DNA from 3 places in the Comamonas sp. DB36 genome. Region 1 is predicted to be linked to each of the others. Evidence: predicted binding sites of a transcription regulator. Region 1 holds the regulator's gene; each other region holds the start of a gene.
What was found. The regulator HrcA, encoded in region 1, represses chaperone genes, less so after heat shock. The targets are predictions, from matches to a motif close to TTAGCACTCNNNNNNNNNGAGTGCTAA.
Positions count from the first base shown of each region.

Region 2: ACSVDO_RS03160 (co-chaperone GroES) is a predicted target of HrcA. The motif match lies at 2,543-2,569, and genes of this name have one in related genera.
Region 3: rpoH (RNA polymerase sigma factor RpoH) is a predicted target of HrcA. The motif match lies at 3,984-4,010, and genes of this name have one in related genera.

Region 1 is NZ_CP196631.1:822,710-833,154, forward strand. Features, by position in the region: gene ACSVDO_RS03945 (dynamin family protein) at 1-1,275, shown strand, start outside; gene mutY (A/G-specific adenine glycosylase) at 1,278-2,330, shown strand; gene rapZ (RNase adapter RapZ) at 2,327-3,208, opposite strand; gene recN (DNA repair protein RecN) at 3,212-4,879, opposite strand; gene ACSVDO_RS03965 (NAD kinase) at 4,881-5,780, opposite strand; gene hrcA (heat-inducible transcriptional repressor HrcA) at 5,809-6,810, shown strand; tRNA gene ACSVDO_RS03975 (tRNA-Ile) at 6,867-6,945, shown strand; gene ACSVDO_RS03980 (sigma-70 family RNA polymerase sigma factor) at 7,271-7,792, shown strand; gene ACSVDO_RS03985 (FecR domain-containing protein) at 7,789-8,784, shown strand; gene ACSVDO_RS03990 (TonB-dependent siderophore receptor) at 8,895-10,445, shown strand, end outside.
Region 2 is NZ_CP196631.1:664,832-675,276, forward strand. Features, by position in the region: gene pgi (glucose-6-phosphate isomerase) at 1-357, shown strand, start outside; gene groL (chaperonin GroEL) at 471-2,126, opposite strand; gene ACSVDO_RS03160 (co-chaperone GroES) at 2,174-2,464, opposite strand; gene ACSVDO_RS03165 (DUF3772 domain-containing protein) at 2,965-5,391, opposite strand; gene ACSVDO_RS03170 (TonB-dependent receptor) at 5,669-7,849, shown strand; gene ACSVDO_RS03175 (PepSY-associated TM helix domain-containing protein) at 7,861-9,120, shown strand; gene ACSVDO_RS03180 (LysR family transcriptional regulator) at 9,134-10,048, opposite strand; gene ACSVDO_RS03185 (Bug family tripartite tricarboxylate transporter substrate binding protein) at 10,241-10,445, shown strand, end outside.
Region 3 is NZ_CP196631.1:3,671,718-3,682,162, forward strand. Features, by position in the region: gene ACSVDO_RS17195 (pilus assembly protein) at 1-2,801, shown strand, start outside; gene ACSVDO_RS17200 (type IV pilin protein) at 2,804-3,244, shown strand; gene ACSVDO_RS17205 (GspH/FimT family pseudopilin) at 3,241-3,837, shown strand; gene rpoH (RNA polymerase sigma factor RpoH) at 4,038-4,982, shown strand; gene ACSVDO_RS17215 (Bug family tripartite tricarboxylate transporter substrate binding protein) at 5,092-6,081, shown strand; gene ACSVDO_RS17220 (SCO family protein) at 6,087-6,701, opposite strand; gene cyoE (heme o synthase) at 6,708-7,604, opposite strand; gene ACSVDO_RS17230 (hypothetical protein) at 7,635-8,387, opposite strand; gene ACSVDO_RS17235 (SURF1 family protein) at 8,329-9,075, opposite strand; gene ACSVDO_RS17240 (twin transmembrane helix small protein) at 9,130-9,363, shown strand; gene ACSVDO_RS17245 (cytochrome c oxidase subunit 3) at 9,427-10,308, opposite strand; gene ACSVDO_RS17250 (DUF2970 domain-containing protein) at 10,358-10,445, opposite strand, start outside.

The sequences.
Region 1 (10,445 bases):
CATGCGGTGGTGTTCCTGATTGCCGCCGACACCGGCGTGACGCAGTCCGACCTGGCCGTCTGGCGCGCGCATCTCGCGCCCAGCGACAGCGGCGATCTGTCGCGGCTGGTGGTGCTCAACAAGATCGATACGCTGTGGGACCGGCTCAGCACCGGCCAGCAGGTGCATGCGCAGATTCAGCGCCAGCGCGCGATATCGGCGCAGACGCTGGGCCTGTCGCTCGAGCGCGTGCTCGCGGTGTCGGCGCAAAAAGGCCTGGTCGCGAAGATCGCCGCCGACGACGCGCTGCTGCGCGCCAGCGGTCTGATGGCGTTCGAGCAGGCGCTGTCAGAAGGCATCATGGGCCAGCGCCAGCATGTTCTGCGCGCGGCCGTCGCCACCGGCGTCGCCCATCTGCAGACTGAAGTGGTGCGCCGGCTCACGATACGCCGGCGCGATCTCGACGACCAGATGGCCGAGCTGCGCAGCCTGCGCGGCAAGAATTCCAGCGTGATCGTCTCCATGCGCGCGCGCATAGAGCAGGAGCAGACGGAGTTCGACGCCAGCGCGGCGCGCATCCAGGCGCTGCGCAGCGTGCAGGCGCGCACGCTGCAGAGCGTGCTGCAGTCGCTGGGCGCGGCCGCGATCGAGGCCAGGCTCGCGCCGCTGCGCGAGTCGCTGGCGCGCGGCGGCCTCAAGCTCGGCGCGCGCAAGGCCTATGTCGCGACGTTCGAACAGCTGCGCGCCGCGGTCGACCAGGTGCTGGTCGATGCCGGCGAACTGCAGCAGATGGTGGTCGCCTCGTTTCGCGCGCTCAATGCCGAGTTCGGCTTTTCGCTGCAGGCGACCGCGTCCTGGCCCTTGCAGGATCTGGCGCGCGACCTGGCGCAGATCGAGCGCGGCTACCTGCATTACCTGGGCCTGGGCCATGCGCTGCAGCTCGCGCGCGCAGATTATTCGCAGCGCCTGATCCGCGCGCTGGCCGAGCGCCTCGCGGGCGTGTTTGGCGCCGCCGGCCAGGAGCTCTCGCTGTGGAGCCAATCGGCGATGGTGCAACTCGATGCACAATGGAAAGAGCGCAAGCGCAGTTTCACGCGCCGCATAGAAGCGGTGGACCGCATCCAGCTCGCGGCCAGCAGCCTGGTCGAGCGCATCGCCGAAATCGATGCCGCCGAGCAGGAGATCGCGGCGCTGACCGAGCAGTTGGCCCAGCTGTGCCGGGAGCTGTTAGAGCCGCCCGTGCCGCCCGCGCCGCATTCAACGCCTGCAGAACAAGACCCCACATCGGTAATCTGATTTTGACGACTTCCTCGATCGCCGCTGCCGTCGTGCAGTGGCAGGCCTCGCATGGCCGCAATCATCTGCCGTGGCAGCAAACGCGCGACCCGTACCGGGTCTGGCTTTCCGAGATCATGCTGCAGCAGACCCAGGTCGCGACCGTGCTCGGCTACTACCCGCGCTTTCTCGCCCAGTTTCCCGATGTCGCCAGCCTTGCGGCCGCGCCCGAGGACGCGGTGCTGGCGCTGTGGAGCGGCCTGGGTTACTACAGCCGCGCGCGCAATCTGCACAAGTGCGCAAAGGCCGTGATGGCGCTGCACGGCGGGCGCTTTCCCGAGACCGCCGAGCAACTCGCGACGCTGCCCGGAATAGGCCGCTCGACCGCGGGCGCGATTGCCGCGTTCTGCTTTTCCGAGCGCGTGCCGATTCTCGACGCCAATGTGCGGCGCGTGCTCACGCGCGTGCTGGCGTTCGATGCCGATCTGGCCGTGGCGCGCAACGAGCGCACGCTGTGGGATCTGGCCACCGAGCTGTGCCCCGATCCGCGCGAACTCGATCTGCAGGACGCGATGCCGCGCTACACGCAGGGCATGATGGACCTGGGCGCGAGCCTGTGCCTGCCGCGCAAGCCGGCCTGCCTGCTGTGCCCGCTGCAAAGCCAGTGCCGCGCGGCGCGCGCCGGCAATCCCGAGGACTATCCGGTGCGCACGCGCAAGCTCAAGCGCAGCTCCCAGTCGTGGTGGCTGCTCGTGGCCCAGGACAGCGCCGGGCGCATAGGCCTGGCCAAGCGGCCGTCCACGGGCATCTGGGCCGGGCTCTACAGCCCGCCGGTGTTCGAGGATGCGGCGGCGCTCGAAGCCGCCGTGCAGGCGCGCTGGCCGCAGGGCGGCGTGCAGCTGGAGCACCAGCCCGCTTTCCTGCATGTGCTCACGCACCGCGATCTGCACCTGCATGCGGTGGTGGCACGCATAGGCACGGCCGAGCCCGAAGCCGATGACTGGTATACGCGCGCCCAGTGGACCGACATGGGCCTGCCCGCGCCAGTCCGCAAGCTGCTCGAGCGCGAAGGCTAGATTTCCGCGGCGGGAGTGCGCGCGTCGAGTTCCCGGTGCCGGGTCAGCGTGGGCCAGTCCTTGCCGAAATGCGCGGCGAGCTGTTCGACCAGGTAGACCGAGCGGTGGTGGCCGCCGGTGCAACCAATGGCCACGGTGACATAGCTGCGGTGGTTCTGCTCGAGCAAGGGCAGCCAGTGCTCGAAGAACTGCGCGATCTGCTGCTGCATCTGCTGCACTTCGGGCTGCTGGCGCAGGAAGGCCTGCACTGCCGCATCCTTGCCCGAAAAAGGCCGCAGCTCGGTGTCGTAGTACGGATTGGGCAGCATGCGCACATCGAACAGATAGTCGCAGTCGGCCGGCAGGCCGTACTTGAAACCGAACGACTGGAACACCAGCGTCATCTGTCCCTGGGGCAGGGTCACCAGGCTCTTCACATAGCTTTGCAGCTGCGACGGCCGTATGGTGCTGGTGTCTATCACCTGCGACTGCTCGCGCAGGTCGGCCAGCAGTTCGCGCTCCCATTCGATGGTCTGCACCAGCGCGCGGCGGCCATGCTGCAGCTCGTCGCCCGACAGCGGGTGGCGGCGCCGGGTTTCCGAAAAGCGCCGCACCAGCGTGCCGGTGGTGGCGTCGAGAAACAGCGACTGCACCACCGCGCCCTGGCTGCGCAGCAGCGCCAGCTGCGCCGGCAGCTGCGGCAGTCCGGTGGCGCTGCGCGCGTCGATGGCGATGGCCACGCGGTTGCCATGGTGTGCATGCTCGAGCGCGACGAACGAGGCCAGCAGCTCGGGCGGCAGGTTGTCGACGCAGTAGTAGCCTGCGTCCTCGAGCGCATGCAGCGCCACGGATTTTCCGGAACCGGACATGCCGGTGACCAACACGATTTCAAGTGACATGCATCAACCTTTGCGCGCCGGCACGGTCGCTTGCTGCAGCATTTCGCGCGCGTGTGCCATGGTGGTTTCGGACAGGCGCTCGCCGCCGAGCATGCGCGCGACTTCGGCCACGCGCGTCTCGGGCACGAGCGCGGTAACGGTGCTCGTGGTGGCCTGCTTGTCGCGCTTCTTGGCAACGACCAGATGGTGATCGGCGCAGGCCGCGACCTGAGGCAGATGGGTCACGGCCAGCACCTGGCGATCGCGGCCGAGCTTGTGCATCAGCTTGCCCACGGTTTCTGCCACGGCCCCGCCCACGCCCGAGTCCACTTCGTCGAAGATCAGCGTCGAGGCTTCGCCCAGTTCGCTGGTCGTGACCGCGATCGCCAGCGAGATGCGCGAGAGCTCGCCGCCCGATGCCACCTTGCCTATGGGCTTGGGGCTGGCGCCGGGATGGCCGGCAACCAGAAACGCGAGCGTATCCATGCCGTGCGGGCCGGGTTCGTCGGCCGCGGTCTGCGCAACCTCGAAGCGCCCGCCCTGCATTCCCAGGCCCTGCATCGCCAGCGTGATGGCGCGCGACAGCTTGGGCGCGGCCTTGGCGCGCTGCTGCGACAGCGCCTTGGCGGCCTGTTCGTAGGCGGCATAGCCCGCATCGACCTGGGCGCGCAGGCCCGCGATGTCGACCACGGCGTCGAGCTGGCGCAATTCTTCCTTCCAGCCTGCGTACAGCTGCGGCAGTTCGGCCGGCAGGCGCTTGTAGCGGCGCGCTAGCTGCATCCACAGCGACAGCCGGCTGTCGAGTTCGGCCAGCCGTTCGGGGTCGAGTTCGGTGCGCCGCAGATAGGTCTGCAGCGAGTGGCGTGCATCGCTGATCTGCGCCAGGCCCGAGGCCAGCACTTCGGCGATTTCCTTGAATTCGGGGTCCAGGTGCTCCTGGTCCTGCAGGTCGCTGTGCGCGCGGCCCAGCGCCGCGAGGCCGCCGGTTTCATCGTCCTCGATCGCGAACAGCGCGCCCTGCGCGGTGTCGAGCAGCGCCTGGGCATGCGACAGCCGCGTGTGCTGGGCGTTGAGCTCTTCCCATTCGTCTTCACCCGGGTCGAGCTTTTCGACTTCGCTGATCTGCCACTGCAGGCGTTCGCGTTCGCGCTGCAAGGTGTCCTGCGCGGCAATCGCGTGCTCCAGCGCCTGGCGCGCATTGCGCCACACGGTCCAGAGATTGCGCAGCGGCTGGGTCTGCAGGCCGGCATAGGCGTCGAGCAGTTCGCGCGCCGCGTCGGGGCGCGTGAGGCTTTGCCAGGCGTGCTGGCCATGGATGTCGAGCAGTTGCTCGCCCACGGTGCGCAGCTGCGTGGCCGTGGCCGGCGCGCCATTGATCCAGGCGCGGCTGCGGCCCTGGGCGTCGATCACGCGGCGCAGCAGCAGGCTGTCCTCGAGCGCGAAGCCGCCTTGTTCCAGCCAGGGCTTGAGCCGCGCCGGGCATTCGAACTCGGCGCAGATATCGGCCTGGGGCGCGCCTTCGCGCACCACGCCGGCGTCGGCGCGCGCGCCCAGCGCAAGCTGCACGGCGTCGATCAGAATGGATTTGCCCGCGCCGGTCTCGCCGGTCAGCGCCGTGAAGCCGCCATGCAGGTCGAGGTCCAGCGCCTGGACGATGACGAAGTCGCGCAGCGCAATGCGTTTGAGACCCATCTCAGTTGACTCCCTCGTTCCAGCCGAGCTTCTTGCGCAGCGTGGCGAAGTAGTTCCAGCCCTTGGGATGCAGGAAGCGCACCGAATGCTCGGCCTTGGTCACCAGAATGCGGTCGCCGTGCAGCAGCGAGGCCAGCGACTGCATGTCGAAATTGGCGCTGACATCGCGCCCGCCGACGACTTCGATCACGACTTCGGTCGCATCCGACAGCACGATGGGGCGGTTGGAGAAGGTGTGCGGCGCGATCGGTGCCATGACCCAGCCGGGAATCGACGGGTGCATCATCGGCCCGCCGACCGACAGCGCATAGGCTGTCGAGCCCGTGGGCGTGGCGATGATCAGGCCGTCGGCGCGCTGGTTGGCGACGAAGTGGCCGCCGACTTCGACGCGCAGCTCGACCATGCCCGATGTGGCACCGCGATTGACCACGACGTCGTTCATTGCCAGCGCCTCGAACACCAGCTGATCGCCGCGCATCACGCGCGCCAGGATCATGGGCCGCAGGTCTTCCTCGTATTCCCCTTGGAGCATGGGCGTGAGGGTGGTCTGGTAATCTTCGAGCGGGATGTCCGTGACGAAGCCCAGGCGCCCCTGGTTGATGCCTATCAGCGGCGTGCCGTAGCGCGCCATGTGGCGGCCTATGCCCAGCATGGTGCCGTCGCCGCCGACGACCAGGCCCAGGTCGCAGTGCGCTCCCAGGCCGTCGACATCCATCGAACGGTAATTCTGTATGCCCGCGTTTCTGGCGGTTTCGGCGTCGACAATGACTTCGCATCCCTGGCTGCTGACAAAGCTGGCAATATCCTGCAGCGCGTGGCGTGCGCTGTCGGGGCTGGCGCTGCTGGATGCGGGCGACTGGTATTTCCCGATCAGTGCGACTCGGCGGAACTTAGACGTCATTTTGAAATTACATCATTAAAATCACTACATGCTCGATGACCGTGCCAAGTTGTTACTCAAAGCGCTGGTCGAGCGCTACATCGCCGACGGCCAGCCCATAGGTTCACGCACGCTTTCGCGTGCCTCGGGCCTTGAATTGTCGCCTGCGACGATACGCAATGTGATGTCCGACCTTGAGGAACTGGGGCTGATCGTCAGCCCGCACACCTCGGCGGGCCGCATTCCCACGGCCAAAGGTTACCGCTTGTTCGTCGACACCATGTTGACAGTGCAGCGCGACGACTTCCACGCGCCCGCGCTGCCGGCCGAACAACCGCAGAAAGTCATCGCCAACGCGGCGCATCTGCTGTCGAGCCTGTCGCAGTTTGTCGGTGTGGTGATGGTGCCCAAGCGCACTTCGGTGTTCCGCCAGATCGAGTTCGTGCGGCTGTCCGAAAAACGTTTCCTGGTGATCATCGTCTCGCCCGAGGGCGACGTGCAGAACCGCGTGATCTTCACCGAAGTCGACTACACCTCGTCGCAGCTGGTCGAGGCCGCGAACTTCCTCAATGCCAATTATGCGGGCCTGGCCATGGAGCAGGTGCGCGAGCGCCTCAAGGGCGAAGTCGAACTGCTGCGCGGCGAAGTCGCGGCGCTGATGCAGGCGGCCGTCAATGTGGGCAGCGAAGACCAGAGCAACGAGGCCGATGTGGTGATCTCGGGCGAGCGCAACCTGCTGGCCGTGAGCGACTTCTCCAGCGACATGGACCACCTGCGGCGCGCGTTCGACCTGTTCGAGCAGAAAACCCAGATCCTGCGCCTGCTCGACATCTCCAGCCAGGCCGAGGGCGTGCGCATCTACATCGGCGGCGAAAGCCATGTCGTGCCGTTCGAGGAACTGTCCATCGTGAGCGCGCCCTACGAAGTCGACGGCAAGATCGTCGGCACCCTGGGCGTGATCGGCCCGACGCGCATGCACTACGACAAGATGATCCAGATCGTCGATATCACATCGAAGCTGGTCACCAATGCCTTGAGTCATCGCAGATAGGCTCTACAATAGTCGAGTTTTGCTGAAATGCCTTGTGCATTCAGGCGCCCAGTCAAGGGCCTCTAGCTCATGCTTGGTTAGAGCAGCGGACTCATAATCCGTTGGTGCCGTGTTCGACTCACGGGAGGCCCACCAAAAATCCAACCCTTGCGGGTTGGGCAAAAGCCAACCTTCGCGGTTGGCTTTTTTTTGCCTGTCGCCAGCGCGGATTTGCCGATTCCGCCCGCAGCAATGGCGCAGTTGTCGAACGGACTGCCTGCCTTTGCCTCTTGCCCGCGTTTCGCGCCGCAGATGGCCGGTGCAGTCCGGGCCTCGTTCGCCAGCCAGGGGGCGTTTGTGCGGCAGTTCCTTGGGCTGCTTTGCGCATCGTTGAAATGCGGCGCTAAAATGCAAATAAGAATTATTACTGATGGCGCTCGCAGCGTTCGTCAGGCTTTGCAATCCGCCCAATCCTTCCCTTATGCCCGCTCTCGACAGCGTAGTCAGCCGCGAGATCACCACGCTGTACTCGGATCATCACCGCTGGCTGCAGGCGTGGCTGCGCAGAAAGCTGGGCAATGCCTTCGACGCGGCCGATCTGGCCCAGGACGCCTATCTGCGGCTCATGGGGCGCGACGTACAGGAGATCCGTGCGCTGCGTGAGCCGCGCGCCATGCTGGTCACCATTGCGCAGGGACTCGCGGCCAATCTTTACCGCCGCCGCGCCATCGAGCAGGCCTACCTGGAGACGCTGGCGCTGCAGCCGCAACCCACTGCGATCTCGCCCGAACAGCGCGCCATCGTGCTGGAAGCCCTGGTAGAGATCGACCGGCTGTTGGGCGAACTGCCCTTGCCCGTGCGCCAGGCATTCCTGCTGTCGCAGATCGAGGGCATGAGGCAGGCCGATATCGCCGTCGAGCTGGGGGTGTCGCTGCCGACCGCACGGCGCTACATCGCCCGGGCCGTGGTGCAGGTCTGCTTCCTGAACGATTCCGCGGCATGAGCGCCGCCATTGCGCCCGCGGTGCAGCAACAGGCCGCTCTTTGGCTGGTGGAGTTGCAGTCGGACGAACTCACTGCGCACGCGCGCGGACAATTGAACCAGCGCCTGCAGGCCTGGCGCCAGGCGCATGCCGACCACGAGCGCGCCTGGCAGCGCATAGAGGCCATGGGACTGCAACTGCAGCCGCTAGCCGGAACTGCGGCCAGCGCGGCCCTGGCGCATGCGGCGCGCAGCGCAGGGCGCGGTCGGCGCGTGGCGCTGCGCAATCTGGCGCTGCTGCTGTTCAGCGGCGCCGGGGCGGGCACGCTGGCGTGGCAGGCGCAGGGCGAAACTTCGGGCGTCTGGCTGGCCGGCGCCGATGAAAGCACGGGCACGGCTGAACGCCGCGCCATCACTTTGCCCGACGGCACGCAGCTGGAACTCAACGCCCGCAGTGCGCTGGACGTGCAATACGACGAGCGCTGGCGCCTGCTGCGCTTGCGCGCCGGCGAGATCCTCGTGACCACGGCGCCGGGCTCGACCGCGCTTGCCCAGCCGCTGGTGGTCGAAACCCGCCATGGCCGCATCCGTGCTTTGGGAACGCGCTTTGGCGTGCGCGAGCGCGGCCTGGGCAGCACCCAGGTCATGCTGTTCGAAGGACAGACGGAAATCACGCCGCAGCGCAGCCCGGCGCGCCGCTTCATTCTTTCCAAAGGGGAGCAGGTGCGCTTTGATGCGCAGCACGCAGAGACGGTTGAATCGGCCGACGCCAGCGCCATCGCCTGGACGCGCGGCATGCTGGTGGCGCAGGACATGCCGCTGGCCGAGTTCCTCGCGGAGCTTGCGCGCCATCGCCCCGGCTATCTGGGGTGCGATCCCGTGGTCGCGCGCCTGCCGATCAGCGGCACCTACCCGCTCGCGGACACCGACCGCGTGCTCGACATGCTGCTGGCAACCCAGCCCCTGGCCCTGCGCACGGCCACGCGTTACTGGGTCAGCGTGCAGCCGCGGTAATTTCTGGGACCTTTGCTGATCACTTTTCCCATCTCGCGGGGCAATGGAGGTGAAGCGCCATGCATGGCGCGGCATTTCGTCGACCACCCCTTACAGACAGAGAGAACATCATGGGTCACCACCCGATTTTGCGCGCCACGCGCCTGGCCTTCGCCCTGCGCCCGATGGTGCTGACATTGCCCGCGGCAGCCTGCCTGATCGCTGCGCCATGCGCCCATGCCCAGGCCGCGGCAACGCAGCGCTATGACATTCCCGCCGGACCACTGACGGCCACGCTCAACCGCTTCGGCGTCGAGGCCGGGATCATGCTGTCGCTGTTCACTGCGGATACGGCGGGCAGGCAAAGCCCGGGCGTGCAAGGCGAGATGACCGTGGCCCAGGCCCTGGCCGCGCTGCTGGCGGGAACCGGGCTGGATGCGGTGCCGCGCGCGGGTGGGGGTTTTCTGGTGCGGGTCACGCCCGCCGTGGGCGCGGCCAGCGCGCTCGCGGAAGTGCGTGTGAGCGCGCAGGCCGAGCCCGGCGGCGCCACCGAAGGCACGGGCAGCTACCGCGCCATAGGCCGCAGCGCGACCGGAACGCCGCTGGCGCTGGGTGCGAAGGAGACGCCGCAATCGGTCTCGGTGATCACGCGCCAGCGGCTCGACGACCAGCACCTCGACACCGTGAACGAGGTACTGGAGTTCACCACCGGCGTCACCGCGTTCCGCCAGGGCATGGGAACGGATCTGGAAGGCATCTGGTCACGCGGTTTTTCCGTCTCCAACTACCTGCTCGATGGCATGCCCAGCGCGGTGGCGGGCTCGATGCAGAACACCGTCATGTACGACCGCATTGAAGTCGTGCGCGGCGCGAACGGGCTGATGAGCGGCATGGGCAATCCGTCGGCCAGCATCAACATGGTCCGCAAGCGCCCCATGGCCGAGCGCCAGATCAGCGTCAGCGCCGAGGCCGGCAGCTGGGACCGATATGGCGTCGGGGCCGACATCTCCTCGCCGCTCAATGACAGCGCGAGCCTGCGCGGCCGGCTGGTGGTCGACGCCAAGCAGCAGCATTCTTGGATAGACCGTTACCATAAGAAGAGCGATGTGGTCTACGGCATCGTGGAATTGGACCTGGCGCCCTCGACCCTGCTGACCGCAGGTTTCAGCGCGCAATCGGACCGGAATGATGCGTCAATGCGCACCGGTTTCCCGTTGACCTACAGCAATGGCGTGGCGACAAACTTCGCGCGCTCGATCAACATCGGACCCAACTGGGCCTACCACGCGCCGCAAGTGGACAGCGTGTTCGCCTCGCTGGCACATGACTTCGGCACCGGCTGGCATGCCAAGATCGACTATGCGCATTTGCGCTCGGCATACGACAGTGCGCTGTACTTTCTGACCGGCAGCATAGACCAGGCCACGGGTCTGGGCGGCGCGCTGTGGCCTGTGCGCTGGCAAAGCACGGACCGCCAGAACAGTGTCGATGCGCAGCTGAACGGGCCGTTCTCGCTGTTTGGGCGCGCGCACGAAGCAGTGGCCGGCGTCTCGCTGTCCCAGCTGCACAGGGACACCGGCGACTACGGCGGCTGGATGGGACCATGGACTGGCTACGACGGCAGCATAGGCAACCTGCATGACTGGGACGGCAATGCCAACGTGCCGGTTTTCGTCAAGGCC
Region 2 (10,445 bases), 160 kb from region 1:
CTGGGCGCGCACCAGCACAGCCTGCTGATCAACGCCGTCGCCCAGGCCCAGGCGTTGATGGTCGGACGCCGCCAGGAGTCGAGCGAGAAATACTGTCCCGGCAACCGTCCGAGCAGCTTTTTGCTGCTGCAGCAGCTCGATCCGGCCTCGCTGGGCGCGCTGATCGCGCTGTATGAGCACCGGGTGTTCGTCACCGGCGCGATCTGGGGCATCAACAGCTTCGATCAGTGGGGCGTGGAACTGGGCAAGAACCTGGCGCGCAACCTCGCGGACCGCCAGGAGCGCGGCGACTGGCAGGATGTCGATGCGTCGACGGCAGGATTGATGCGGCGCCTGATCGCCGCCGATCTGCCTTAGCAGCGGCTGGCACTGACGACAAAAAACCCGCAGTTCTTGCGAACTGCGGGTTTTTTGTTGCTGGTGGCAGCAGGTCTTTCGACCTGCCGGACCGCAATTTCCCTTGCAGGAAATTACATGCCCATGCCGCCCATGCCGCCCATGCCACCCATGCCGCCGCCCATGCCGCCCATGTCGGCACCTGCGTCAGCCTTGGGAGCGTCGGCAATCATGCACTCGGTGGTCAGCAGCAGCGCTGCGACGGAAGCGGCGTTCTGCAGAGCAGTACGCGTGACCTTCGTGGGATCCAGGATACCCATTTCGATCATGTCGCCGTAGGTGTCGTTGGCGGCGTTGAAGCCGAAGTTGCCCGTGCCCTTGAGCACGGCATCGACCACGACCGACGGTTCGCCACCGGCGTTGGCGACGATTTCGCGCAGAGGAGCTTCGATGGCCTTCAGGATCAGCTTGATGCCGGCGTCCTGGTCGGCGTTGTCGCCCTTGATCTCGCCCACGGCTTGCTTGGCACGCAGCAGAGCCACGCCGCCGCCGGCCACGATGCCTTCTTCCACAGCTGCACGGGTAGCGTGCAGTGCGTCTTCAACGCGGGCCTTCTTTTCCTTCATTTCGACTTCGGTGGCAGCGCCAACCTTGATCACGGCAACACCGCCGGCCAGCTTGGCCACGCGCTCTTGCAGCTTTTCACGGTCGTAGTCGGAAGTGGCTTCTTCGATCTGGATGCGGATCTGCTTCACGCGGGCTTCGATTTCAGCAGCTTGGCCAGCACCGTCGATGATGATGGTGTTTTCCTTGCCGATTTCGACGCGCTGGGCCTGGCCCAGGTCTTCCAGCGTAACCTTGTCCAGCGTCAGGCCGACTTCTTCAGCGATGACCTTGCCGCCCGTCAGGATGGCAATGTCTTCCAGCATGGCCTTGCGGCGGTCGCCGAAGCCAGGAGCCTTCACAGCCACAACCTTCAGGATGCCGCGGATGGTGTTCACAACCAGCGTCGCCAGGGCTTCGCCTTCGACGTCTTCGGCAACGATCAGCAGGGGACGACCGGCCTTGGCGACTTGCTCCAGCGTGGGCAGCAGGTCACGGATGTTGCTGATCTTCTTGTCGAACAGCAGCACGAAGGGGTTGTCCAGGATGGCCGATTGCTTTTCCTGGTTGTTGATGAAGTAGGGCGACAGGTAGCCGCGGTCGAACTGCATGCCTTCAACGACTTCGAGTTCGTTGTCCAGGCTCTTGCCTTCTTCAACCGTGATCACGCCTTCCTTGCCGACCTTGTCCATTGCATTGGCAATGATCTGGCCCACGGACTCGTCCGAGTTCGCGGAGATCGAACCGACCTGGGCGATTTCCTTGGAAGTGGTCGTGGCCTTGGATTGGGCCTTGAGCTGCTCGACCAGAACGGTCACAGCCTTGTCGATGCCGCGCTTCAGGTCCATGGGGTTCAGACCAGCGGCGACATACTTGGAGCCTTCGCGCACGATGGCCTGGGCCAGCACGGTAGCGGTCGTCGTGCCGTCACCGGCGATGTCGTTGGTCTTGGAGGCCACTTCCTTCACGAGCTGGGCGCCCATGTTCTGCAGCTTGTCCTTGAGTTCGATTTCCTTGGCCACGGACACGCCGTCCTTGGTCACGGTAGGAGCACCGAACGAGCGCTCGAGCACCACGTTGCGGCCCTTGGGGCCCAGGGTCACCTTGACCGCGTTGGCCAGGATGTTCACGCCTTCAACCATGCGGGCGCGAGCTTCACCACCGAAAACTACGTCTTTAGCTGCCATTTTGATTCTCCGAATTCAGTTAACTGGAATGCTGGGAAAGAGAAGATTTACTTCTCGACGACTGCGAACAGGTCGTCTTCCTTCATCACCAGCAGTTCGTCGCCATCGACCTTGACGGTCTGGCCGCTGTACTTGCCGAACAGAACGCGGTCGCCGACCTTGACGTTCAGTGCGATCAGTTCGCCCTTGTCGTTCTTCTTGCCGGGGCCGACGGCCAGGATTTCGCCCTGGTCAGGCTTTTCTGCGGCGTTGTCGGGGATAAAGATGCCGGAAGCAGTCTTGGTTTCGTTTTCCAGGCGCTTGACGATCACGCGATCGTGCAGGGGACGAAGTTGCATAACATCTCCAAATATCAACAGGTTTGAACAACAGCCTCGCGGTGCGCGGCATTCGAAAGCGTCTGGGGCTGGGTGCTGTTAGCACTCGACCCCAATGAGTGCTAATCATACGGTCATTTTTCGCGGTTTCAAGTGTTTTGCTGCAAGACACTGCGGATTGCCGGGTTCCCCCGGGGGGGATGACTATCAAATGATAGTGATTCTTGTTCGTGAAAAATGGGCCGACGATGTTGTGACTGGTGCGCACGCCATGTCATCTGCTCCCAGCTCGCTCAACACGCAAGTCACCGCGCTCTGCACCGATCACCATGGCTGCTTGCAGCAGGCCTGGCTGGCGGCGGGCAAGGCGCATGCCAGGGGAGCAGCGCCAGCTCACGCTGGCCGATGGCACGCAGCTGTGGCTCAACACCGACAGTGCGGTACATCCGCTTGGGCGCCCACGCGCAAGGTGCAATTGGGAATGCGCTACACCTTCCGACGCCGGCGCTGCTCCTGGCGCCTCAGACCGGCGCCGGCGGCGCGCTGGCCATCATCATCGTGGGCACGGCCAGCGGCAGGCCGGCGTTCCTGAAGTCGTCGAGCATGGTGAACAGCAGATCGCTGCGCACGCCGCTGGCCAGGCGCGGGCTGGCGACATAAGCGATGGCCTGGAAGATCAGGCTGCCGTTCTCTATGCCTTCGAGGCTCAGCGAGGGCTCGGGGGATTCCAGCACGCCGGGGTGGGCGCGGCAGGCGGCCAGCATCAGCTCGCGCACGCGCTTGGCGTCGGTCGACAGCGGCAGCGGCAGGCGGATCAGCACCCGGCCCTCGGTCGCGGTCAAAGTCATGTTGCGCACGGTCTTGGTGATGAACTCGGAGTTCGGCACGATGACGGTGGAGCGGTCGCCGAGCTGGATCTCGGTGGCGCGCACATTGATGCGCTTGATGTCGCCTTCGGTCGTGCCCAGCACCACCCAGTCGCCGACCTTCACGGGCCGCTCGGCCAGCAAGATCAATCCCGAGATGAAGTTCTGCACGATGGCCTGCAGGCCGAAGCCTATGCCCACCGACAAGGCGCTGGCGATCCAGGCGATGCGGTTGATGCCTATGCCCAAGGCCGACATCCCGGCCGCGACCACGAGCACGATGCCCACATAGTTGAGCAGCGTGGACAGCGAGCTTTGCATGCCCGGCTCCATCGTGGTGGTCGGCAGATAGCGCTCGCGCAGCCAGTTGCGGAACACACGCAGCGCGACAAAGCCGCCGACCAGCACGGCCAGCGCGCTGAAGATCGCTGCCGGCTTGATCTGGAACTCGCCTATGGTGAGCCCGGCGCGGATGCGGTCGGTCTGCTGCAGCACCTCGTCGGGCCGCGTGCCCAGCTGCGCGCCCAGCGCGATCAGCATGTACAGGAACAGCAGCACGCGCGCCAGCGCCGACAGCACCACGGCAGCCTGGTCCAGCGTGGCCGGCGCGAAGCCGAAGTTCTTCTGCAGGCGCTGGCCGAAGTCGCCGCGCGAGGAGACGAGCGCCATGGACAGGTCTTCGGCGAACTGGAACAGCACATAGAAGCTGATGACCACCAGTCCGGTCCACGCCAGTTGCGTGGCGACCAGGCTCGCGACGCTGATGTAGCCGATCGCGACCAGCAGCCCCACACCCAGCAGCGACAGCGTGACCAGGCCCAGCCCCAGGCCTACCCACAGCGGGCGCGGCGCGGGCGCTTCGGCGCTGTCCTGCGCCGGCATGCGCAGGCGTGTAAGCGTGGCGGCGATCAGCAGCGTCAGCGCCAGCGCGGTAATTCCCTGGCAGGCCCGCAGCGCGGGCAGGCTGAGTTCGGAGATGGTTGCCACCTGGGTGGGCGCCCAGACCAGTACGCCGACCAGCGCCACCAGCCAGGGAAAGGACCGCAGCCGCAGCGCCAGCGCATCGGACAGCGGCGGCAGCCGCCACGACGGCCGGGCGTTGGCCAGCAGCGCGCGGCCCAGGCTGGTCACGTAGACGATGTAGAGCACGGATTCGTCGACCAGTGCCACGAGCTTGCTCGACAGCGGGCCGAAGTCGGCGCGCGCTTTCACCGTCTGCAGAAAGCCTTGCAATGCCAGCGCCACCACCGCCATGTTGACGGCCACGATGGCGATGACCAGCAGCGAGCGCCGCAGCCGGCCGCCGGGCAGCACGCGCTGCGCCAGGCGCGTCAGGCCGCGTTCGGCCAGAAGGTCGCCGACGGTGATTGCCAGCAGCGCCAGCGCCAGCGCCAGCAGCACCGCGCCGCGGTGCTCGGACGTCGCCAGGCGCGCGCCCGCGGCCTGCATTTCGGCCACCATGGGCGCGAGCCGCGCGCTGTCGTCCGGCCAGGCCTGTCCCAGCTCGCGCCAGAATGCCGCGCCCAGCGGCGAAGGCGCGCGGTCGGTGAGCTGTGCCTGGAACTGATCGCGCTCGCGCGTGCGCAGCGCGTCGCTGCGCTGGCGGGCATCGACCACGATCAGCCGCGCCAGCCGGATCTCCGCATCCACGGCGTTGCGGTCGCGTATCAGCGTCTGGCGCTGGCTCTTGATGTCGGCGTCTTCACTGGTGCCCGGGGCCGGCGCCGTGCCCAGTTCGCCCAGCCGCGCGTTCAGGTCATTGAGTTCACCCGTGCGCGCTTCGATGATGCGGTTGGCTTGGGCGCTCAGCGCGCCGAAGCTCGCCTGCAGCGCGCGCACGGCGTCGTTGCCGTCGGCCGTCGCAGGCAGCCGGTCGAGCTGGCTGCGCAAGGTCTCGACATCGGGCAGCGGCTGCTCGGCGGCCAGCGCCGCACCTGGCGCGCCCGGTGCGGCGGGCGACGCTGGCGCGGCTTGGGCCTTGGCCGCAGGCTGGGCCTGGACCGTGGGCAGTGCCAGGCAGGAGAGGACGGCAAGGGCAAGAAAGAGCGCGCGGCGGTGGATCCAGGTCATCGAAGCCATCATAGGAGTCCTCCGCGGCTCTGTCTCCGGGCTAAGCCTGCCGCTGCGAGAGGTCTATGCGGCGGGACGGGCAAGGTCGGGGACAGGGCTGCGGGCTGTGTTGTCCTGCCGCAACGCACGCCAATTCAATGCGCAGGCCCTGCCTGGCACGCTGTCCTCTGTCAGGGTCAGCGAGTTCGAAAAAATGGCACCGGATTCACCTGGGAAGCGAGGTGGATAGTCGTGAATGTAAGAACATGATTCTTTAAAATTAACGCGAATCATTTCCAATCTCATTTTCATGAAAACACCATCGTTTGTCCTGCGCCCGACTGTAGGCGCCATTGCTTTGTGGGCCACCGCCTGTGCCGTGAGCGCACAGCAGGCGCCTGCGCCCACGCTGGAGACGGTGACCGTCGAGGCCAGCGCCGATGCGTCGGCCGAAGGCCTGGCCAAGCCGTTCGCGGGCGGACAGGTCGCCAAGGGCGGGCGCGTGGGCCTGCTGGGCCAGCAGGACATCATGGACACGCCATTCCAGCTGACCAGCTATACCAATACGCTGATCCGCGACCAGCAGGCCAAGAGCATTGGCGAAGTGCTGCTCAACGACCCGTCGGTGCGCGGTGCGCGCGGCTTCGGCAATTTCCAGGAACTCTATGTGCTGCGCGGCCTGCCTATGTATTCGGACGACCTGGCCTACAACGGCCTGTACGGCCTGCTGCCGCGCCAATATGTCGCGTCCGAATTCTTCGAGCGCGTCGAAGTGCTGCATGGCGCCAGCGCCTTCCTCAATGGCGCGGCCCCGGGCGGCAGCAACCTCGGCGGCTCGATCAACCTGATGCCCAAGCGCGCGGGCAACGAGCCGCTCAACCGTGTCGATCTGGGCGTGCAATCGGGCGGCCAGGCTTCGGCCGCGGTCGATCTGTCGCGCCGCTTCGGTCCCGACAACAGCACGGGCCTGCGCCTGAACGCGGTGCGCCGCGACGGCGGCACGGCCATTGACGGCGAGGACCGCAGCCTCACGGCGCTGGGCCTGGGCCTCGACTGGCGCGCGCGCGATGTGCGTGTCTCGGCCGATGTCGGCTACCAGAAGGACAAGCTCAAGGCCGCGCGCCCCAGCGTGACCCCGGGCGCGAACTTCATTCCCGATGTGCCCGACAACAAGACCAACTACGCCCAGCCCTGGACCTATTCCAATGCCGAGGACCTGTTTGCGACGGCGCGCGCCGAATGGGACCTCAACGACCAGATCACGGCCTGGGCCGCGGGCGGTGTCAAGCGCGGCAAGGAAGACAATTCGCTGACCACGCCCTCGATGGTCAACAGTTCGGGCCTGGCCAACACCACCCGCTTCGATACCAAGCGCGAAGACGACACCGCGACCGGCGAGATCGGCCTGCGCGGGCGCTTTGTCACCGGCCAGGTCAAGCACCAGGTGGTGGCGTCGGCATCGTGGTTCCGCCATGAGGAACGCAATGCCTGGTCCTACAATTTCTCGCCCGTGCCCATCAACATCTACCACCCCGTGGGCTCGGCGCCGCTGGCCAACACCACGGTCAGCCCCAACATGAACAATCCGCTGCGCTCGGCGGTGGACAACCTGCAAAGCTATGCGCTGGCCGACACCCTGTCGTTCCTCGACGAGCGCGTGCTGCTGACGCTGGGCCTGCGCCACCAGACCATAGAGCAGACCAGCTACAGCAATGCAACCGATCTGCAGACCGGCAGCTACAAGAAGTCGGCGACCACGCCGGTCGCGGGCCTGGTGTTCAAGGCCACGCCCCAGGTGTCGCTGTACGGCAACTATGTCGAAGGCCTGATCAAGGGTGAAGTCGCGCCGGCCACATCCGGCAATCTGCCCGTGCTCAATGCCGGCCAGGTGTTCTCGCCCTACAAGGCCAAGCAGAAGGAAGTCGGCGTGAAGTGGCAGCAGGGCGGCCTGGGCGCCACCGCTGCGCTCTATACGCTCGACAAGCCCGTCACCTATGTGCAGAACCAGACCTTTGGCGAGTTCGGCACGCAGCGCTACCGCGGCCTGGAGCTCAATGTGTTCGGTGAACCCGTCAAGGGCCTGCGCGTGCTGGGCGGGGTGAGCTTCATGGACGCCAAGCTCAAGACCACGCAAGGCGGCTTGTACGAGGGCAACAATGCGATTGGCGTGCCGCGTCGCCAGCTGACGCTGGGCGGCGACTGGGATGTGCCCGGCGTGCAGGGCCTGGCGCTCAATGCCCGCCTGATCCACACCTCGAGCCAGTACGCCAATGCGGCCAACACGCTGCAGGTCAAGGGCTGGACGCGTACCGACCTGGGCGTGCGCTACCTGATGGACATAGGCAACGACCGTCTGCTGACGCTGCGCGCGCGTGTCGACAACGTGTTTGACAAGCAGTACTGGGCTTCGGTCGGCGGCTATCCAGGCTCCAACTACCTGGTGCAGTCGATCCCGCGCACCTTTGCCATCAGCGCCAGCGTTGACTTCTGAGGCGGCACCGCATGCGTGAGTTCTGGACCGTGGTCCACCGCTGGCTGGGCCTGACCGTGGCGCTGTTCCTGATCGTTGCCGGCGCCACCGGCGCGGTGATTTCATGGGACCATGAAATCGACGAATGGCTCAACGCCGACATCATGCACACGCCGGGGCGCGGCGCGCTGCAGGACCCGCTGGCCCTGGCCGCGGCCGTAGAGGCCAGCGACCCGCGCGTCGAGGTGTCGTACATGACGCTGGCGCTGGAAGAGGGCCATGCGGCCTCCTTCCTGGTGCGGCCGAAGAAGGACCCGGCAACGGGCCGGGCCCATGTGCTGGGCTACAACAACGTGTTTGTCGACCCGGTGACGGCCAAGATCACGGGCCAGCGCGACTCCAAGAGCATTGCGCTGAGCAAGCGCAACCTGATGTCCTGGCTGCGCCACCTGCATGAAAGCCTGCACATGCCGGCGTTCTGGGGCAGCGACCGCTGGGGCTTCTGGCTCATGGGCGGGATCGCGCTGATGTGGCTGATCGACAGCTTTGTTGCGCTCTATCTGACGCTGCCGCGCCGCCTGGCCGCGCGCCGTGAATCGCCCGCAGCCGCGGCACCCCAACGCAGCTGGTGGAAACGCTGGCAGCCGTCGTGGATAGTGCGCTGGCGCGCGGGCGGCTACAAGCTCAATTTCGACCTGCACCGCGCGGGCGGGCTCTGGGTCTGGGCCATCATCATCGTCGTGTCGTTCACTTCGTTCTCGCTGAACCTGTACCGCGAGGTCTTCTATCCGGTGATGAGCCAGATTTCCAAAACCACGCCTGGTCCGTACGAGACGATCAAGCCCGCGCCGTTCGGCAGCTTCATCGAACCGAAGATCTCGTTTGCCGCGGCCATCGACATCGCGCGCGCCGAAGGCCAGCGCCAGGGCTTCGAGTTTCCGCCGGGCGGCATCTGGTATGGCGGCGACTTTCCGTTCTACAACATCTCGTTCTTCGACCCGGCCGACGAGCTGGGCGGCATGGGAATGGGCCTGTCGAACATCTACGTGAGCGCCGACAACGGCGCAGTGCTGGGCATGTACCGGCCCTGGCATGGCTCGGCGGCCGACGTGTTCGTGCAGCTGCAGCTGCCGCTGCATTCGGGCCGCATCCTGGGCCTGACGGGGCGCATCATGATGTCCATCATGGGCGTGTTCGTGGTGATGCTGGCGGTCACCGGCATCGTGATCTGGGAGCGCAAGCGGCGCGCGCGCAAGGCCACGGCGCGCACGCTGGTCGCCAGCGCGGCCTGATACAGAAACCGCCTCAGGGCGGTTTTTTCATGGGCTCCATGCCTGCAGCCGTCTGCTCCTTTATCCATTGGCGAAACGCCTTGAGCGGTGGATACCAGGCCTTGGACGCGGCGCAGGCGAGGTAGTAGTTGCCCTGGCTGCGACTGCGCACGTCGAGCGCCGACACCAGCTCGCCACGCTCGACTTCCGCCCTGAACAGGAATTCCGGCAGCAGCGCCACGCCCAGACCGGCGCAGGCCGCCTGAGTGACCGTGGCGAATTGGTCGATGCTGATGCCGCCCACGTTCGCGCCCTGAATGCCTTGCGACTCGAACCACTGGGTCCAGGCGTGCGGCCGCGAGGCCAGATGCAGCAGCGGCGCACGCAGTACATCCCGCGCGGATTCAAACCGGTAACGCGCCTTCAGGTCCCTGGAGCAGGCCGGGAAGATCGTCTCCTCGAACAGGAAATCGAGTTCGGCGCGCGGCCATTCGGGTGCGCCGTAGTGGAAGGCCGCATGCACATCGTGGGCCTCCATGTTGAACGGTTCCAGCCGCGTCACCAGATTGAGCGTCACCCCGGGATTGCGCTGCACGAAGCTGGGCAGCAGCGGCGCGAGCCAGCGCGTACCCATGGTCGGCAGGATGGCCAGCGTCAACGTGCCCGTGCCCGGGCTGGCCTTGATGCGCAGCGTCGAGTTGCCTATGTCGCGCAGCGACTGGCGAATCTCTGCGGCATAGATCTCCCCTGCGGGCGTGAGCCGCACGGCCTGGCGTTCGCGCACGAAAAGCGCCACGCCCACGATGTCCTCGAGCGCGCGGATCTGCCGGCTGACCGCGCTTTGCGTCAGGCTCAGCTCATGGGCGGCGCTGGTGAATTTCTGCAGGCGCGCGCAGGCCTCGAACGCCACGAGCAGGCCCATGGGCGGGAGGTATTTCCGTGAATTCATGATTTTTGGGAATGCTGCTTCCTTGGATTTCCATTTTAGGCAAATGCCTCATACGGGAATCTACGTACGCGGTGTCCGCAATCGAAACCAGTCATTCCGTTTTCGAATGCCTGGGTTCCAAACCATTGATTGACGTCAATAACCCCGCTGCCGATGATGACCGCAGCTTCATTACAACGAGAGAGACATACCGTGCCCCAGATCATTTCGCGCAAACAATTCCTGCGTTCGGCCGCGCTGCTCGGCGCCGCCATGGTGCTGCCCGCCGCGGCCATGGCCGACAGCTTTCCCAGCCGGCCGATCAAGCTGGTGGTGCCTTTCGCTCCGGGCGGCAATACCGACGTGGTGGCGCGACTGGTGGCCCAGGGTCTGACGGAATCGCTGGGCCAGCCGGTGA
Region 3 (10,445 bases), 1.6 Mb from region 1:
AGAACTACGCCTGCCTGCGCAACAGCGTCCTGCTGATCGGCGATGTGAACACCCACGCCGACCGCTCCATCCCCGGCAACTCGATCATCTCGAATTCCGACTTCGATCGAACCGCCGAAGTCAGCCTGGCGAACAACATTCCGAACTTCAAGGACTGGACTCGTGTCGTGGGCGGCTTCGAGGCGGACCAAGCGATCAGATACCTTGACGGCCGTGGCGACTCGCAGGTCACCAGCAACACCACAACGATCAAGAACACCGGCCTGGCCGACCTGGACAGCCTCAGCATAGGCTCTGGCGGCAAGTCGTCGTATTACATGGCCGGCATGGCCTACTGGGCGCATACGCATGACATCCGCGGCAGGGACTGGACGGAGACAGCCAAGCGCCGCCCCGGCATGCGAGTGACCACCTACGTGGTGGACGTGAACGAAAACAGCGCCAACAACGATGCCACGGCCCGCCGGCGGACCCACTTCTTCCTTGCGGCCAAGTACGGCGGCTTCAACGATGTGACCGGCACCGGCAACCCGTATGAGTCGTCGAACGACGCCCGCAACTGGGAGAAGGAAACCGATCCGGGCGAGGCCAAGACCTATTTCCTGGTCAGCGATGCAGACAAGTTCCTGCGCTCGCTGGACGACATCTTCTTCGCCGCGGCCAAGGCCAGCAATACGATTTCCTCGCCAGCAGCGTCCACCAACACCTTGTCCACCACGGACGGGTATTACTACACCGCCAGCTTCAATACGGAACGCTGGTCCGGGGACATCAAGCGCAACACCATCAAGGTCAGCGACAACGGCGATGTGAAGGTGGGCGACGCGGCATCGGCGGTCTCCGCCGCGGCGCGTCTCGACGCACTCACCGACACGCAAACCAGCGGACGCAAGATCGTTGTCGGGCTAGAAAGCGCGGCCAGCTCGGGCGGCTCGGCAGCCCTGTTCACCTGGAGCACGATAGGCGACACGCTCAAGGCCCACCTGAACAAGGCCTCGCCCACCGCCACGGCCGACAACGACGGGCAGAACCGCCTCAACTTCCTGCGCGGCTATCGCTCACAGGAAGCCGTCACCTTCCGCCAGCGCAATTCCCGCCTGGGCGACATCGTCAATTCGGCAGCGGCCTACTCCGCCGCGCCCACCACGCGCTACAACACGGCGGCCTATCGCACGTTCTACGATACCAACAAGAACCGCACAAAAGCCGTCTTTGTCGGCGCCAACGACGGCATGCTGCATGCATTCAACTCCACCACCATGGACGAGCTGTTCGCATATATCCCCAGCTGGATGGCTCCCAAGCTCTCGCAGCTGACCAACACCAATTACAACTCCTCCGGCCACACCAGCTACGTCGATGCGCCGCCCGCAGTGGCCGAAGCCCAAGTAGGCAGCGACTGGAAAACCGTGCTGGTGTCGGGCACTGGCGGCGGCGGGCAAGGCGTGTTCGCTTTGGACGTGACCAACCCGAGCGACTTTGCGGCCGACAAGGTCCTTTGGGAATTCACGGACCAGAACGATCCAGACATGGGCAACGTGGTGAGCCAACCACGCATCGTGAAGCTGCGCACCAGCGCTGCCGGCGCCGCCACGGCCACCTACAAATGGTTTGCAGCGGTAGCCAGCGGCGTCAACAATTACGTCAATGACGGCACTGGCCGCTACAGCACCACCGGCAAGCCTGCGCTCTTCCTGCTGGATCTGTCGAAGGCATCAGGCACCGACTGGTCGCTGGGCACCAACTACTTCAAGGTGAGCCTGCCCATCAGCAACGTGGAGGCAACCGGCACGCAGGAAGTAAATGCGTCCGGAACCGGCACCGGTGTCGGCAAGGCCACCGGTCTGGTGAACTTCGATTTCACCAACGACCAGGCGGATGCCGTCGAATTCTTCTACATGGGCGACCTCCACGGCCAGTTCTGGAAGCTCGACATGGCCAAGGCCAACTTCTCGAGCGCCACCGAAACCAACTGGAACCTGCTGAGACTGACGTCCTATAAGAACACCGACGGCACCATTCCGTTGCCCATGTACATCGCGAAAGACAGCAGCAACAAGGTCCAGCCCATCACCATGGTACCCACCATTGCGTTTGGGCCCTCCAACTCCTACATCCTGGCATTTGGCACCGGCAAATATCTCGAAGCCAAGGACAACATGGTCGGCTCCAATACCCAGGCACAATCTTTTTACGTACTGTATGACAGCGGCAACGCCGCATCGAAAGATGTTGAACCCGACACGGACGGCACAGCGCGCTTCAACGGCCGCGCGCGTCTGAAGGCCGGCTCGATCACGAACAGTGCAATCAGCGTGGAGTCGTTCTACTGGAATCGCCCGCGGGACAGCAACTCCACCGACAAGAAAGCAGGCTGGTATATCGACTATCCCAAGAGCGGCAGCCTGGGCGGTGAAAAACAGATCGGCGCCGCAGCGCTGTTTGGGCAGACCGTGCGCTTCACCAGCCTGCTGCCGCCAAGTGCGTCCACGGATGCCTGCGGAGGTGGATCGAGCTATTCATACGAAGCCAATCTGGCCAGCGGCCTGGGTACCGTCACGACCATGTCCAGTGGTGCGCAGGGCTCGCCGATGTTCTTCTATACGAACTCTTCGCTCTCGAACAGTGACTCCACCGGAGCGCGCGTCAAGACAGACAAAGGGGTGTTCGTGCATCCCGACGCCACCGCCACTTCAGGCGTGAGCGTCTCCGAGCCAAAGACCGCCACGTCGCAGGTCGGTCGCCTGAGCTGGCGCCAACTGAACAACTACCGCGAACTGAAAGACAAGACCTGGAATTGACCATGACCAAGCACAAACGGCACATTGAAGGCTTTACGCTCATCGAATTGATGATCACGGTTGCCATAGTCTCCATTCTGGCAACCATAGCCTACCCGTCCTACGCGGAGTACATGCGAAAGACACGCCGCGCCGAAGGCCGCACGGCAATGATGGAATTGCTGCAGCAGCAGGAGCGGTACATGACGCAGAACAATACTTACCTGGCCATCGCCACGGCAGGCGACAGCGCCGTAGCCTTCAAGACCTTCTCGGGGGACTCCCGCGGCAGTGCCGCGTACTGGCTTGGTGCGCGTGCCTGCCCCAGCCAGACCATCAACAATTGCGTTGAGGTGTTCGGCGTGCCCAAGTACTACACCGACCCGTCCATCACGGAACTCACCGTTACCAGCACGGGCGTGAAGAGCTGCACCGGCAACAACACGAGTGTCTGCTGGAAATGACGCCATTTGCCCCGCACGCCTCATCGACCACCAGCACAGGCGGACGGGGCTTCACGCTGATCGAGCTGCTGGTGACCATTTCGCTGCTGGTCATCATCATGGCCATTGCCGCACCCAGTTTCATGGGATATCTGCGCAATGCAGAACTGAGCGGCATCAGCAATAGCTTTCTGGCGGCCCTGAACGCGGCCCGCACCGAAGCAATGAAGCGCAACATGTTCGCTCTGGTGACGCCGAAGAACAACGACAATGACTGGGCGAAAGGCTGGGTGGTGTTTGTCGATACCGACAATGACATGGCCTTTGACAGCACCAAGGACATCCTGGTGATGCAACAGGAGGCGCCCCCGCCCTACATCACGCTTTCGGGCAACAACAGCACGGCGGCCAATCCGAGCTATGTGCGATATGACGGCTCGGGCTTTTCGCGTCCCGCAAGCGGCGACCTGCCCAACACCACGTTGACCATCGCGCGCAGCGATGCAAGCACCGACTACCGCCAGATCCGACGTATCAAGATCGCAGTCACCGGAAGGGCCAAGATCTGCACTCCCAAGGCGTCGGATGATGCCAATTGCCTTTCCACGGACTGAGGATATGGACAGGCCTTGCTCCCGTCGCACGCTCTGGTGCCGGAGCACCTAACACTTGCACGCCTGGACTGAGTACCGGTTCGACGCCCTGAGGGCATTGCCCCGCAGGGTTGGCACAAGTTGTCAATGGTTAAGGAACTTCTGCCTTAGCACTCTCTCCAATAGACTGCTAATATGAAGATATGGAAGAAAGGACTTCAATGACCTCCACATCCGCAAACATTGCGACGACCACTTTGGCGCCCACCAACCCTTGGGCACTGGTGCCTCCACTGGGCAACCTGGACGCCTATATCACGGCAGTCAATCGTCTTCCCATGCTCACGCTGGAAGAAGAGCAGGATTACGCGCGTCGCCTCAAGAATGACAGCGACCTGGACGCGGCCGGCCGACTGGTGATGTCGCACCTGCGCCTGGTGGTGGCCATTTCGCGCCAGTACCTGGGTTACGGCCTGCCGCATGGCGACCTGATCCAGGAAGGCAACGTGGGCCTGATGAAAGCCGTCAAGCGTTTCGACCCCGAACAGGGCGTGCGCCTGGTGAGCTATGCCATGCACTGGATCAAGGCCGAGATCCACGAATACATCCTGAAGAACTGGCGCATGGTCAAGCTGGCCACGACCAAGGCGCAGCGCAAGCTGTTCTTCAACCTGCGCTCGATGAAGCAAGGGCTCAAGGCCGACGCCGCCGCGCTCGACGAGAGCACGCACCGCGACACGCTGAGCCCGCACGAGATCGACACCGTCGCGCAAAAGCTCAACGTCAAGCGCGAAGAAGTCATCGAAATGGAGACCCGGATGTCGGGCGGCGACGTGCTGCTCGATCCCTCTCCTTCCGATGACGGCGAGAACGCCTTCGGCCCCATCGCCTACCTGGCCGATGGTTCGCATGAACCCACGGCGATGATCGAGTCGCGCCAGCGCGACGCACTGGCCACCGACGGCATCAGCCTGGCGCTGGGCGGCCTGGACGAGCGCAGCCGGCGCATCGTCGAGGAGCGCTGGCTCAAGGTCAACGATGACGGCTCGGGCGGCATGACGCTGCACGAACTCGCTGCGGTCTACGGCGTCAGCGCCGAGCGCATTCGCCAGATCGAATCGGCGGCGATGAAGAAAATGAAGAAGACGCTGGCCGAATACGCCTGAGTCTCCCGGCAGGGATAATCGGCGCACCGCCTTTGCAGGCGGTGCGCTTTTTTCATGGCGCGCCGATTGCCAAAGACACTCCATTCCAATAATGATCCGAGGAGCCCGCATGATTTCCAGATTGAACCGCCGCACGCTGCTGGCCTCGGCGGCCTGTGCCGCGGCTGCCGCCTGCACCCCTGCCCTGGCAGCCGATCCAGCCCAATGGCCCACGCGCCCGGTCAAACTGATCGTCGGCTTTCCGGGCGGCTCGTCGCCCGACCTGGTCGCGCGTACGCTGGCCGAGCCGCTGGCCAAGATGCTGGGCCAGCCGGTCGTGGTCGAGAACAAGGTGGGCGCGGGCGGCAACATCGGCGCCGACGCCGTCGCCCATGCCACCGACGACCATACGCTGGGGCTGATGATCAACGGCAACATGACCATCGCCAAGCTGATCAACCCCAAGGCGACCTATGACCCGCTCAAGGACCTGCAGCCCGTGAGCCTGATCGCCACCGCGCCGCTGGCGCTGGCCGCATCGGCCCAGGCACCGGGCAGCACGGCCGCCGAGTTCTTCGCCGCGGCGCGCGCCAGCGGCGACAAGTGGAGCTACGGCAGCCCGGGAATAGGCACGGTCGCGCATATCGGCATGGAGCTGCTCAAGGCGCGCGCCGGCATTGCGCCGGTGCATGTGCCCTACCCCGGCAACCCGCAGGTGATCAACGCCATCATCGGCGAACAGGTGCAGCTCGCGCTGCTGCCGCCCGCCATGGCCGCGGCCCAGGCGCGCGCGGGCAAGCTGCGCGTGATAGGCGTGACCTCGACCAGCCGCTCGTCGCTGGTGCCCGAGTACCCCAGCCTGTCGGAAGCCGGCATTGCCAACTATCAGATGGAAATCTGGAATGCAGTCGCCGCGCCACGCTCCATGCCCCGGCCCATCGTCGAGCGCCTGGGCACGCTGCTGAGCGAAATAGCACGCCACCCCGACATCCGCGCCAAGCTGTTCGCCCAGGGCTGGCAGGTTGCGGGAACCTCGTCAGAAGGCCTGGCCAACCGCATACGCACCGACGCCAAGGTCATGGGCGACATCATCCGCAGCCAGAAGATCACTGCGCAATGATCTGATCAGGCCTTCTCCGCCAGCAGCATGCGTACATCGGCTGCCAGGACCTGGGGGCCCACGCCGTAGCGCTCGTAGACGCGCAGGCGCCCCGCGGGGTCATAGACATAGCTGCCGGCCGAGTGGTCCAGCGTATAGCTTTCCGGCGTAGGGCCTTCGACCTTCTTGTAGAAGATCTTGAAATCCTTGGCAATTGCCGCGGTCTGCTCCGGCGTGCCGCGCAGCGCGACAAAGCTGGGATCGAAGCTCTCCATGTAGGCCTTGAGCATCTCGGGCTTGTCGCGCTCGGGGTCCAGCGTGACAAAGATGCCCTGCAGGCGCTCGCCATCGGCGCCCAGCAGCTTCTTGACTTCGGCCAGCTCCTGCAGCGAAGTCGGGCAGACATCGGGGCATTGGGTATAGCCGAAGAACACCACCACGGCCTTGCCCGCGAAGTCCTTGAGGCTGCGCTGCTGACCCGAAGCATCGGGCAGCGTGAAATCGCGCGCGTACTCCGCGCCCGTCACATCCACTCCCTGGAAACTGGCCTTGGGTTCGCGACCGCAGCCCGCGAGCAGGCCTGCGGCCCCCGTGCCCAGCGCCGAGGCCAGCAACAACTTCAATACACGTCGTTTATCCATAGTCGTTCAAAAAATATAGTGGTCCGCCAATAGTGCGGCGAACAGAAGACTCAGGTGTATCAGCGAAAACCGGAAGGTCTTGCGCGCCAGGGCGTCGGAGTAGCTGCGCCACAGCCGATAGGCATACGCACAGAACCCCAGGCCCAGCACCACGGCCACCGCCAGATAGAGCCAGGAACTCATGCCGAAGACGAACGGCAGGAGGCATCCGGCAAACAATACCAGCGTATAGAGAAACACCTGCAAACGGGTGAATTCATTGCCATGGGTCACGGGCAGCATAGGCAGGCCGGCCTGGCGATAGTCTTCCACGCGGTACAGCGCCAGCGCCCAGAAATGCGGTGGTGTCCAGAGAAAGATGATCAGGAACAGGATCAGCGACTCGGGCGTGACCTGGCCGGTCATCGCGGCCCAGCCCAGCACCGGAGGCATGGCGCCCGAGGCCCCGCCGATCACGATGTTCTGCGGCGTCAGCGGCTTGAGGATCAGCGTGTAGACCACGGCATAACCGACGAAGGTCGCAAGCGTGAGCCACATGGTCAGCGGGTTGACCCAGACATAGAGAACTGCCGAGCCGGCCGCGCACAGCAGCGTGGAAAACGCCAAGGCCTGGCCGTCCGACAACTGGCCCTTGGCCGTGGGCCGCCAGGCCGTGCGCTTCATCTTGGCGTCTATGCCTTTTTCGACCAGGCAGTTGAACGCCGCGGCCGCGCCCGCGACCAGCCAGATGCCCGCGCAGGCCACAGCCATCAGCACCAGTTGCTGCGCTGCCGGCCAGCCGGGAATGGCCAGCACCATGCCGATCAGCGCGCAGAAGACGATCAATTGCACCACGCGCGGCTTGGTCAGCGCGTAGAACTGCGCAAAGCGCGACGGGGCGGAAACGGTGGCGGCGAAGCTCATGCGGAAACTCGAGAAGAAAGGGACGGCATTTCAGCGGGCAGGGGCGACGGTATCGGGGCGCCCCGCCTTATCCCAGGAGGCGGCCGCGCGCATCAGCCGGTCGAGGTCGCGCTTGGCCTTCGCGGCGCTCGCTTTGTCGAGCGATGCCGGCATGCGCATCATCCAGTTGCCCATGGGATCGACCAGATACAGATGGTCTTCGATGCGCTGGCCCGGCGCCGGCTCCAGCCAGCCGGCAAGGGCCTGCGGATCGACGCGCAGCACCTGGCCCTGGGCCATCGCGGGCGCGAGCGCCGCGGGCGGCTGGACCGCATCGTTGATCAGCCAGACCCAGTCGAGCCTGTCCTTTTCGCGGCCCAGGCTCTCGCGCAACTGGCGCTGCAGGTAAAGGTGTTGCTCGCAGGCCGAATTGCACTGCCCGCCCGCGACATTGACCAGCAGCCACTGGCCCTTGAGCGAAGCCAGCGGCACGGTGTCGCCGGTCAGCGTGCGCGCATTGATATCGGGCAGCGTGCGCTGCGGCTGTATCAATTCGCCGAAGTTGCGCCGGCCTTCGGGCCGAACCACGTAATAGGTGAAGTAGGAGGCGATGACCGGCGCCGCGCAGACCAGCAGCACGGCAATCATCTGCCAGCGCCCGGAACGCGTGCGCTGGGCCTGCATCGCCTCGCCCGCCGCAGGCAGGCCGTGCACGCTCAGGCCCAGCGGCTCGGCCGCGGCGCGCTCAGGCGCCGGGTTGCTGGCGTGGGCGAATGAAGCGTCGGAAGAGTTGAAACCAGACATAGAGAACCGCCATCAGGAGACTGATACCAAACCATTGAAATGCATAGCCGTAGTGCTTGTCCACCCCGGCATCGATGCGCGGCCAGTCGCGCTGCAGGCCTTCGCTGTCGGCCCCCGTCTGCACCACGCTCATGGCGAGCAAAGGCAGGCCGGTTTGCGCGCGAAACCGGGTCACATCAAGATTCTGTCGGATAGGCGACGTTTCGGAAACAGGGTCTGCACCGGGTGCCATTTCGTACAGCCGCGCGGGCGCCAGTGCAAGCCTGCCGGCGACTGCCACCGGGCCCGCGGGCGTATCGACAGGAGCGAGCGCCGTGCGGTCCTGGAAATTGCGCGCTATCCAGCCGCGCTGCACCAGCACCACCGCGGGCGTGGGCCCATCAAGGGCCAATGGCGTCAACACGAAAAAGCCCGGACGGCCATGCATCTGCCGGTTGTCGAGGTAGATCGTATGGGAGCCTAGCCAGCGGCCCTGCAGCGCCACGGGGCGGTGGACCAGGTCTGCGGCCGGCGTCTGTTGCAATGCCTGCTGCAGTGCCGCAGCGCCCAGCTGCGGCTGTTCGCCCCGTGCCTCGATGGCCGCGGCCAGCGCCTGCTTTTGCGCCGCGCGGTCCAGCTGCCAGCAGCCCAGCGCGGCCGTGGCGCCGATTCCCACCGCCGCTGCCAAGGTGATCACCCAGAAGCGCATGCCTGCTGGCGAACCCTCTGGCCTTGTGCTTTTACTCACCGGATAATGATCTCCATGAAAATCTTCATCGCCTTGGCCTTTCTGGGCATTCTCGCCAGCCTGGGCAGCGCCTTGTTCTTCATGATGCGCCGCCCGCCCGATGGCGTAGAGGATAACCGCAGGCGCAGCCAGCATATGGCGCGCGCGCTGGCGCTGCGCGTGGGCTTGTCGGTGCTGCTGTTCCTGTGCCTGCTGATCAGCTGGAAGCTGGGGTATATCCAGCCTACCGGGCTGCCGGTGGGACGCTGAAGCGGCGAAGCCGGCGCAAGGCCGGCTCTCGCAACGTGGTGGCCCAGGCCACCGCCTCACCGATTACATCCAGTAGACCAGCACGTACAAGCCCAGCCAGACCACGTCCACGAAGTGCCAGTACCAGGCTGCGCCTTCGAAGCCGAAATGCTTGTCGGCCGTGAAGTGGCCTTTTTGCAGCCGCAGCGTGATGAAGAACAGCATCAGCATGCCGACGAACACGTGGAAGCCGTGAAAGCCCGTGAGCATGTAGAAGGTCGAGCCGAAGATGCCCGACGACAGCTTGAGGTTCAGGTCGGTGTAAAGGTGGAAGTACTCATAGCCCTGCACGCACAGGAAGATGAAGCCCAGCACCACGGTGGCCCACATGAAGGCAATCGTGCGGCCGCGATGGTTCTCGCGCAGCGCGTGGTGGGCAATGGTCAGCGTCACGCCCGAAGTCAGCAGCAGCGCGGTGTTGATGGTCGGCAGCCAGAACGGACCCACGGTCTGGAACGGCTCCACCGTGCCCGCGGGCGAGGCCGTGGCACCGGCGGCCATGCTGGGCCAGATGGCCTTGAAGTCGGGCCACAGCAAGGCGTTCTCTATGCCGCCGAGCGCCGGCACCGAATGCGCGCGGCCCCACCACAGCGCGGTGAAGAATGCGCCAAACAGCATCACTTCGGAGAAGATGAACCAGCTCATGCTCCAGCGGAACGACAGATCGATCTTGCGCCCGTAGAGCCCGCTCTCGCTTTCATGGATGGCGTCACGGAACCACTGGTAGAGCACGACCAGCCACCAGGCCAGGCCGAAGAACAGGCTCCATTTGCCCCATTCGTGGCCGTTGATCCACTGCCCCGCGCCGAGGATCACGAAGAACAGGCCCGCGGCCGCCATGATCGGATGGCGCGATTCACCGGGCACGTAGTAGTAGGGCGTTGCGCCTTGGGTAGTTCCACTCATTTCCTGCTCCTGACTCTCTAGGTCCTTGCGTCCGTCTGTAGCTTGGCGCTCAGACGATCCAGTTCACAATCAAGATCAAGCCTGCGACCAATAGAAAAATGGCCACCAGCCCCCCCACCACCACCTGCAGCGGAGTG